Regions from separate parts of the Streptomyces sp. NPDC058678 genome, predicted to be linked through region 1. Evidence: predicted binding sites of a transcription regulator. Region 1 holds the regulator's gene; each other region holds the start of a gene.
The links. Region 1 encodes HrcA, which represses chaperone genes, less so after heat shock. Its sites were predicted from a motif close to TTNGCACTCNGNNNNNCNGAGTGCNAA; they were not measured.
Positions count from the first base shown of each region.

Region 1 (3,272 bases):
ACTGGGTGCCGGGCCGGATGTCGACCTCTTCCAGGCCGTCCAGCGTCTCCAGCGGGACCTTGGTGCCGAGGGAGGCCGCGGTCATCGGGATGGTGACCGTGCAGTGCAGGTCGTCACCCCGCCGCTGGAACTGCGAGTGCGGCAGCTCGTGGATCTCGACGTACAGGTCACCGGCGGGACCGCCACCGGGCCCGACCTCGCCCTCGCCGGCCAGCTGGATGCGGGTGCCGTTGTCGACACCGGCGGGGATCTTGACGGTCAGGGTCCGACGGGACCGGACGCGGCCGTCGCCGGCGCACTCCGGGCACGGCGTCGGGACGACCGTGCCGAAGCCCTGGCACTGCGGGCAGGGGCGCGAGGTCATGACCTGGCCCAGGAAGGACCGCGTCACCTGCGACACCTCACCGCGACCGCGGCACATGTCACACGTCTGCGCGGAGGTCCCCGGCGCCGCACCCTCACCGCTACAGGTGGTGCAGACGATCGCGGTGTCGACCTGGATGTCCTTCGTCGTGCCGAAGGCCGCCTCGTCGAGCTCGATCTCCAGCCGGATCATCGCGTCCTGGCCGCGCCGGGTCCGCGAGCGCGGACCCCGCTGGGACGCCGTACCGAAGAAGGCGTCCATGATGTCCGAGAAGTTCCCGAAGCCGCCGGCGCCGAAGCCGCCCGCGCCTTGGCCGCCCGCCTGGGACAGGGGATCCCCGCCGAGGTCGTAGACCTGCTTCTTCTGCGGGTCCGACAACACCTCGTAGGCGGCGTTGATCTCCTTGAACCGCTCCTGGGTCTTCGGATCGGGGTTGACGTCCGGGTGCAGCTCGCGTGCGAGCCGCCGGAAGGCCTTCTTGATCTCTTCCTGCGACGCGTCGCGGCGCACGCCGAGAACGGCGTAGTAGTCCGTGGCCACTTACGACTCCGCCAGGATCTGTCCGACGTACCGTGCCACTGCGCGTACCGCTCCCATCGTTCCCGGGTAATCCATGCGGGTCGGTCCGACCACGCCGAGCTTGGCTACTGCCTCGCCGCCCGAACCGTAGCCGACCGACACCACCGAAGTGGAGTTGAGTCCCTCGTAGGCGTTCTCGTGACCGATGCGTACGGTCATGCCCGAATCCCCCGCCTCGCCAAGGAGCTTGAGGAGCACGACCTGCTCCTCGAGGGCTTCCAGGACGGGCCGGATGGTGAGGGGAAAGTCATGTCCGAAGCGGGTGAGATTGGCGGTGCCGCCGATCATCAACCGCTCCTCGTTCTCCTCGACGAGCGTCTCCAGCAGCGTGGAGAGCACCATCGAGACGGTGCCGCGATCCTCGGCGTCGAAGCCCTCGGGCAGGTCCTCCACCAGATGCGGCACGTCGGCGAAGCGACGGCCGGCGATCCGGCTGTTGAGCCGCGCCCGAAGATCGGCCAGCGAGGCCTCGCCGAACGGCGCCGGGCAGTCGACCATCCGCTGCTCGACCCGTCCCGTGTCCGTGATCAGAACGAGCATCACGCGCGCGGGGGCGAGGGAGAGCAGCTCGACGTGCCGCACCGTCGACCGTGTGAGCGACGGGTACTGCACGACGGCGACCTGCCGCGTCAGCTGCGCGAGCAGCCGCACGGTCCGCGCCACCACGTCGTCGAGATCGACCGCGCCGTCCAGGAAGTTCTGGATCGCGCGCCGCTCGGGTCCGGTCATCGGCTTGACCCCGGCCAGCTTGTCGACGAACAGCCGATAGCCCTTGTCGGTCGGGATCCGCCCCGCGCTGGTGTGCGGCTGGGCGATGTACCCCTCGTCCTCCAGGGCGGCCATGTCGTTGCGCACGGTCGCCGGGGAGACACCGAGGTTGTGCCGCTCGGTGAGCGCCTTGGAGCCGACCGGCTCCTCGGTGCCGACGTAGTCCTGGACGATGGCGCGCAGCACCTGGAGCCTGCGTTCACTCAGCATCGCGCACACCTCCAGAAAGTCGACCCCTTGCGCTTCGCCTGGCACTCGTCACATCCGAGTGCCAGCGCACCCCGGCCAGTGTACGGCCGTGGGGTACGCCCGGGGCAAGGCCGGGCCTGCGATGCCGTGCCCGTGGAGGCTTCCCCGCTAGCGTCGCGGTATGACGGTGACTTGGGAAGAGCTGGGGTGGGAGCGGCTGGCGACCGGGGTCGGCCGGTGCCGCCTGCCGGTGTGGGACTGCACGGCGGGGCTGGTCGTCGGGGCGGGCGCGGCCCTGGTGGTCGACGCCGGGTCGAGCCTGGCGGAGGGGGCGCGGGTGCGGGCGCGGGCGCAGGAACTCGCCGGTCGTCGTGTGACCCATCTCGCGCTGACGCATCCGCACTTCGACCATGTCTTCGGGGCGGCGGCGTTCGCGGGTGCGGAGGTTTTCGGCGCGGTCGGCGTCGAGACGGTGTTCACCGCCCGGCAGGGGCGTGAGGAACTGCGCGCGGACGCGGTGGGCAACGGGCTCGACGCGCGCCTGGCCGACGAGGCGGTCGACGCCCTGACGGTCCCCCGCCACCACGTCTCCGGCGAGTGGACGCTCGACCTGGGCGGCGGCCGCCAGGTCCTGCTGGCGAACGTGGGCCCCGCCCACACGGCCCACGACCTCGTGGTCCTCGTCCCCGGCTCGCCGGAGGTGGTCTTCTGCGGCGACCTGGTCGAGGAGTCCGGCGAACCCCAGGCGGGCCCCGACGCCGTACCGTCCCACTGGCCGGCCGCCCTCGACCGCCTGCTGGACCTGGGCGGCGAGGACGCGCTGTACGTGCCCGGTCACGGAGCGGTGGTGGACGCGGCGTTCGTCCGGGCGCAGCGGGACGCCCTGGCCGGGCGTTTCGGCGTGTCGTGACGGCCCCGCGTCGTCTCCACGGCGTCTTCTCCTATCGTCATCCGAATGCGCCAGTACTCTGCGGACCTGACTCCGCCGTGGAAGAAGCCCACGCCCGCACCCGAGGTCGCTGCGGAGCCCGGCCTGGTGGTGGAGGAGGCGGGGACGGGCTTCTGCGGTGCGGTGATCCGCTGCGAGGCGGGCACGGTCACCCTGGAGGACCGCTTCGGCAAGCACCGCGTGTTCCCCCTGGAGCCCCGCGGCTTCCTCCTGGAGGGCCGGGTGGTGACCCTCGTACGCTCCGCCGGCCGGGCTCCGGTGCGCCCCACCCGTACGGCCTCCGGCTCGGTCGCCGTCCCCGGCGCACGCGCGCGCGTGGCCCGCGCCGGACGCATCTACGTCGAGGGCCGGCACGACGCCGAACTGGTCGAGAAGGTGTGGGGCGACGACCTGCGCATCGAGGGCGTGGTCGTGGAGTACCTG
Region 1 covers NZ_JBHXSG010000035.1:485-3,756, reverse strand. The annotation lists gene dnaJ (molecular chaperone DnaJ) at 1-904, opposite strand, end outside; gene hrcA (heat-inducible transcriptional repressor HrcA) at 905-1,921, opposite strand; gene ACFWWR_RS28205 (MBL fold metallo-hydrolase) at 2,082-2,810, shown strand; gene ACFWWR_RS28200 (DUF3097 domain-containing protein) at 2,856-3,272, shown strand, end outside.

Region 2 (3,272 bases), on a different contig from region 1:
CCATCACGATGCGGTTCGGGACGGTCAGGCCGTTGATCGCGGTCGGCCGGGCGAGGATGCGGGCCGCGCGGGAGGTGGACTCGGCGGTGGTGGCGGTCACGTGGGGGCTCCAATGAAACCAGGCGGTATGTGCATGCGCATATACGGTACGCAGGTTTCAACTGACCCACCGGCCACCACATTCCGCCCGGGCTGTGATCCCGGACACGCCCGAGGGCGGCACCCCCTGTCTCCAGGGAGTACCGCCCTCGGCGTCGTACAGCGATGAACTCGCGATCCTCGAGAGGATCAGAAGTCCATGTCACCGCCCGGCATGCCGCCGCCGGCCGGGGCAGCGCCCGCCTTCTCCGGCTTGTCGGCGATGACGGCCTCGGTGGTGAGGAACAGCGCGGCGATGGAGGCGGCGTTCTGCAGGGCAGAGCGCGTCACCTTCGCCGGGTCGATGATGCCTTCGGCGATCATGTCGACGTACTCACCGGTCGCGGCGTTCAGGCCGTGGCCGACGGGCAGGTTGCGCACCTTCTCGACGATGACGCCACCCTCGAGGCCACCGTTGACGGCGATCTGCTTGAGCGGGGCCTCCAGGGCCAGCTTCACGGCGTTGGCGCCGGTCAGCTCGTCACCCTCCAGGTCCAGCTTCTCGAAGACCGAGGAGGCCTGGATGAGGGCCACGCCACCACCGGCGACGATGCCCTCCTCGACGGCCGCCTTCGCGTTGCGAACGGCGTCCTCGATGCGGTGCTTGCGCTCCTTGAGCTCGACCTCGGTCGCGGCACCGGCCTTGATGACGGCCACGCCGCCCGCGAGCTTCGCCAGGCGCTCCTGGAGCTTCTCGCGGTCGTAGTCGGAGTCGCTGTTCTCGATCTCGGCGCGGATCTGGTTGACCCGGCCCTGAACCTGCTCGGAGGAGCCGGCACCGTCGACGATGGTGGTCTCGTCCTTGGTGATGACGACCTTGCGGGCACGGCCCAGGAGGTCGATGGAGGTGTTCTCCAGCTTGAGGCCGACCTCCTCGGAGATGACCTCGCCGCCGGTGAGGATGGCGATGTCGTTCAGCATCGCCTTGCGGCGGTCACCGAAGCCCGGGGCCTTGACGGCGACGGACTTGAAGGTGCCACGGATCTTGTTGACGACCAGGGTCGACAGGGCCTCGCCCTCGACGTCCTCGGCGATGATCAGCAGCGGCTTGCCCGACTGCATGACCTTCTCCAGGAGCGGGAGCAGGTCCTTGACGGAACCGATCTTGGAGTTGGCGATCAGGATGTACGGGTCGTCGAGCGACGCCTCCATACGCTCCATGTCGGTGGCGAAGTACGCCGAGATGTAGCCCTTGTCGAAGCGCATACCCTCGGTGAGCTCAAGCTCAAGCCCGAAGGTCTGGGACTCCTCGACGGTGATGACGCCTTCCTTGCCGACCTTGTCCATCGCCTCGGCGATGAGCTCGCCGATCTGGGTGTCGGCGGCGGAGATGGAGGCCGTGGAGGCGATCTGCTCCTTGGTCTCGACGTCCTTGGCCTGCTCGAGCAGGGCACCGGAGACGGCCTCGACGGCCTTCTCGATACCGCGCTTGAGAGCCATCGGGTTGGCGCCGGCGGCTACGTTGCGCAGGCCCTCGCGGACGAGCGCCTGGGCGAGCACGGTCGCTGTGGTGGTTCCGTCGCCGGCGACGTCGTCCGTCTTCTTGGCGACTTCCTTGACCAGCTCGGCGCCGATCTTCTCGTACGGGTCCTCGAGCTCGATCTCCTTGGCGATGGAAACACCATCGTTGGTGATCGTGGGCGCGCCCCACTTCTTCTCGAGGACGACGTTGCGGCCCTTGGGGCCAAGAGTGACCTTGACGGCGTCGGCGAGCTGGTTCATCCCGCGCTCGAGACCGCGCCGTGCCTCCTCGTTGAACGCGATGATCTTGGCCATGTGAAGTGGTCCTCCCGGACAGGGGGTGGATTTCTCCGGACCGCGCTGGCGCCCGCGACGGACGGCCTGCCTGCCTCGTGGTTCCTTGCCCCACATGGCCTGCGGGCCTCACCGACCCGGTCCTCGTTGTCACTCTCACCTTCAGAGTGCTAACGCCAATGATTAGCACTCGCCCCTCGAGAGTGCAAGCGCCCGCGAAGCGGGCTCGTTGAGGGGTGGCGGTCGGGTGACGGGTGGGCGCAAGCGCCCACCGGGGAACGGTCCGCACCGCGGCGACCCGTTCCGGACATGCCGAAGGGCTCGTAACCCATGACTCCCCATGGGATACGAGCCCTTCGAAGAACAGAAGAACGTCGCTGTCAGTCGGCGCGTGCTTCAGCCGGTCGCCAGTCGGACCATGTCCGCCTGCGGCCCCTTCTGGCCCTGCGAGATCTCGAAATCGACTCGCTGACCTTCCTCCAGGGTGCGGTAGCCGTCCATCTGAATCGCGCTGTAGTGGACGAAAACATCCGCACCACCGTCGACCGCGATGAAGCCGTACCCCTTCTCCGCGTTGAACCACTTGACGGTGCCCTGAGCCATGCCTAACTCCCCTATTACTGGCCCTTGCACAGATCCGCACTTCGCGGATCCGGGTCAGACCTCACCCCCCACATGGTTGGGGGCGTGCGCCGGAACGCGTCGACCGCGGCCGAATGTATCTGTCCAACTGCCCTCTGCAACAGGTCAATCGGACGAGAATTCCGGACGCGCGGGGTCCGGAATGTGGCGAGAATTCACCCGAATTCGGGGCAAGTCGGGCTCCACAAAAAGCACAAAAGCCGCGAAAGAAGCGCACACTTTGGCTACTTCTTATCGGGTGCAAGGTGGAGATCAAGGGCTTCCGACCCGGGGATCGGCATCGCGTTCCCCAACTGTACCGCGCTCAACCACATTGAATTGCCCCCTCCGCTTCTCTCACGGAGGGGGCAATTCAATGAAACGCTCGGTAACCGGCGTTACCGACGGTAATAATCAGCCGCCGGCGACGGCCGGAATGATGGAGACTCCGGCACCGTCCGGCGTCGCCGTCTCCAGGCCCTGCTCGAAGCGGACGTCGTCGTCGTTGACGTACACGTTGACGAACCGCCGCAGCTTGCCCTGGTCGTCCAGGACTCGCGCGGCGATGCCGGTGTGGTTCTTCTCCAGGTCGGTGATGACCTCGGCGAGGGTGGCCCCCTCGGCGGCCACCTCGGCCTTGCCACCGGTGTAGGTGCGCAGGATGGTGGGGATGCGGACGGTAACGCTCATGTCTGATGACCTCCGGTCAGGTAATCGCCCTCAGGGGCGCGGGGAACTGCGCGACCAGCCCCCACCGG
Region 2 covers NZ_JBHXSG010000059.1:47,859-51,130, forward strand. The annotation lists gene ACFWWR_RS37570 (NADH:flavin oxidoreductase) at 1-100, opposite strand, end outside; gene groL (chaperonin GroEL) at 289-1,914, opposite strand; gene ACFWWR_RS37580 (cold-shock protein) at 2,290-2,496, opposite strand; gene ACFWWR_RS37585 (MoaD/ThiS family protein) at 2,929-3,204, opposite strand.
Region 2: a site for HrcA is predicted at 2,041-2,067, ahead of groL (chaperonin GroEL). Genes of this name have one in related genera too.

Region 3 (3,272 bases), on a different contig from region 1:
CCACCGGAGACGATGCCCTCCTCGACCGCGGCGCGGGTCGCGGAGATGGCGTCCTCCAGGCGGTGCTTCTTCTCCTTCAGCTCCACCTCGGTGGCGGCGCCGACCTTGATCACGCACACGCCGCCGGCCAGCTTCGCGAGGCGCTCCTGGAGCTTCTCGCGGTCCCAGTCGGAGTCGGTGTTCTCGATCTCGGCCTTGATCTGGGCGACGCGGCCCGTGACGTCCGCCGAGTCGCCGGCGCCGTCGACGACGGTCGTGTCGTCCTTGGTGACCGTGACGCGGCGGGCGGAGCCCAGCACGTCCAGGCCGACCTGGTCGAGCTTGAGGCCGACCTCCTCGGAGATGACCGTGGCGCCGGTGAGGACCGCCAGGTCCTGCAGCATCGCCTTGCGGCGGTCGCCGAAGCCGGGGGCCTTGACCGCGACCGCGTTGAAGGTGCCGCGGATCTTGTTCACGACCAGGGTCGACAGGGCCTCGCCCTCGACGTCCTCGGCGATGATCAGCAGCGGCTTGGAGGCACCCGCCTGGATGACCTTCTCAAGCAGCGGCAGCAGGTCCTGGATCGAGGAGATCTTGCCCTGGTTGATGAGGATGTAGGGGTCCTCGAGGACGGCCTCCATGCGCTCCTGGTCCGTCACGAAGTACGGCGACAGGTAGCCCTTGTCGAAGGCCATGCCCTCGGTGAAGTCCAGCTCCAGACCGAAGGTGTTGGACTCCTCGACGGTGATGACACCGTCCTTGCCGACCTTGTCCATCGCCTCGGCGATGAGCTCGCCGACCTGCGTGTCCTGGGCGGACAGACCGGCCACGGCGGCGATGTCGGACTTCTCGTCGATCGGGCGGGCGGTCGCGAGGAGCTCCTCGGAGACCGCGGCCACGGCCGCGTCGATGCCCTTCTTCAGCAGCGCCGGGGAGGCACCCGCGGCGACGTTCTTCAGGCCCTCGCGTACGAGCGCCTGCGCGAGCACGGTGGCGGTGGTGGTGCCGTCACCCGCGATGTCGTTGGTCTTGGTCGCCACCTCCTTCACCAGCTGGGCGCCGAGGTTCTCGTACGGGTCCTCGACCTCGACCTCGCGGGCGATGGTGACGCCGTCGTTGGTGATGGTGGGGGCGCCGAACTTCTTGTCGATGACGACGTTGCGGCCCTTGGGGCCGATCGTCACCTTGACCGTGTCAGCGAGCTTGTTGACGCCGCGCTCGAGGGCGCGACGGGCGTCCTCGTCGAACTTCAGGATCTTCGCCATGGGAGCGTGAGCCCTCTCGGAAATCTAGGTGAAATTAGCCGCGCCCCCGGCGCCCGGCTCATGTGGTGATCGCGGGGGGCCAGGGGCGCAGCTCAAGCAATGTGCTTCGCGGTGACGCGAAGCGAGGTGAATTACTTCTCGATGATCGCGAGCACGTCGCGAGCCGAGAGGACGAGGTATTCCTCGCCGTTGTACTTCACTTCGGTGCCGCCGTACTTGCTGTACAGCACGATGTCGCCGGTCTTGACGTCGAGCGGAAGACGCTCGCCGTTCTCGAAGCGGCCCGGGCCCACGGCCAGGACGACGCCCTCCTGGGGCTTCTCCTTGGCAGTGTCCGGGATGACCAGGCCAGAGGCGGTGGTCTGCTCGGCGTCGAGCGGCTGGACCACAATGCGGTCCTCGAGCGGCTTGATGGCAACCTTGGAGCTGGTGGTCGTCACGATCCGACCTCCCCCTTCGGAGATCTCACGGGGTTAACTGTCTGAGGTGGCGACCAGGTGGATCCGTCGTCGCGGGTGCCGGACCTGCCCGTCGCTAGTTGGCACTCTCCAGGGGGGAGTGCCAGGTCTGAGACTATGACTGCGATTAGCACTCGGTCAAGCGGAGTGCCAATGCGGTGCGGCGCGGCGGCCAGGTTTTCACCTTGCGTTCGCTGTCGGGCCCCCTCTGCCGATGCCCGCCTCGGGCCGGGAGCGGCCTGGACCGGCACCGAAAAGCCGACCTGGACGTGCCCGGGACGTGCCCTGGACGTGACCTAGACGTAGTCCTCCAGCCGTCCCACCGTCAGCCCCCTCCCCTGGATCTCCCGCAGCAGTCGCATCGTCCGTTCCGTCAGCGTGTCGGCGGTCGGCTCGCGCGAGGGCACCGAGACGATGTCGCCCGGCCGCGGGCGGTTCGCACCCTCGGTGAAGGTCAGCTCGCCGTTCTCCGCCGAGGCCCGCCACAGGACGACCGCCGAGAGGCCGCAGTCGGCGGCGGCGCGCAGGGTGGTGGTGTCGTACGTGCCGTAGGGCGGGCGGAAGAGGCGGGGGCGGATGCCGAAGCGGGAGCGGAGTTTGTCCTGCTGCCCGCAGATCTCGGCGCGCTGGCCGGCGTACGGCAGCCCGCGCAGCGCGGGATGGTCGAGGGTGTGGTTCTGGATGCTCGCGCCGACCGACCGGAGGCGTGCGAAGTGGCCGTATCCCGGCCCGACGACACTGTCCGTGAGGAACATGCTGACCGGAAGCCGCAGTTCGCGGACCATGTCGACGAACCGCGGGTCCTTCTCGGCCCCGTCGTCGTAGGTGAGGAAGACGACCCGGTCGCGGGTGCGGACGCGGTCGAGGACGGGCGGGCGGCCCGTGGGCGGGGCGGCGGGCCGGGCGGCCGGCTTCGGGGCCGGACGCAGGGGGGCCGCGAGCCCCCATCGACGGTACGGCCGCTCGCCCGCGCCTTCCGGACCGGACGGGCCCGCACGTTCCGGACCGGACGGGCCCGCGCCTTCCGGGCCGTAGGAGCCCGCATCTCGCGGGCCGTCCGAGCCCCCGCCTCCCCGGCCCTCCGAGCCTGCGCCTCCCGGACCCTCCGAGCTCCCGCGTTCCCGAGCGTCCGAGCCCGCGCCTCCCGGGCTCTCCGAGCCGCCGCCCTCAGGCCCGTGCGAGCTCCCGCGTTCCCGAGCGTCCGAGCCCGCGTCTCCCGGGCCCTCCGAGCCGCCCCCCGGCCGGTGCGACCCCTCCCCCTGCGGACCGTTCGAGCCCATCCCCTCGGCCGCCCCGCTCGGGCCGTACGACCCCGCCCGCCCGGCCGCCTTCTCGCCGAGCCGTTCGACGGGGTCGGCGGACTGGGCGCAGCCGGTGAGGAGGGTGGCCGCGAGGACGCCGGCCGTGAGGGCCCGCCACCTCACAGGTAGTCCTCCAGGCGGGCCACGGCGTACCCCTCCCTGGTGATCTTGTTCAGGAAGCGGCGGATCATGTCCGGCATCGTGCCCTTCCAGATCTCCCGGCCGCGGAAGTGGCTGAGGACGATGTCGCCGGGGCGGATCTCGCGGTC
Region 3 covers NZ_JBHXSG010000012.1:87,425-90,696, reverse strand. The annotation lists gene groL (chaperonin GroEL) at 1-1,244, opposite strand, end outside; gene groES (co-chaperone GroES) at 1,376-1,684, opposite strand; partial or broken gene ACFWWR_RS14235 (polysaccharide deacetylase family protein) at 1,999-2,727, opposite strand; gene ACFWWR_RS14230 (polysaccharide deacetylase family protein) at 3,123-3,272, opposite strand, start outside.
Region 3: a site for HrcA is predicted at 1,830-1,856, ahead of groES (co-chaperone GroES). Genes of this name have one in related genera too.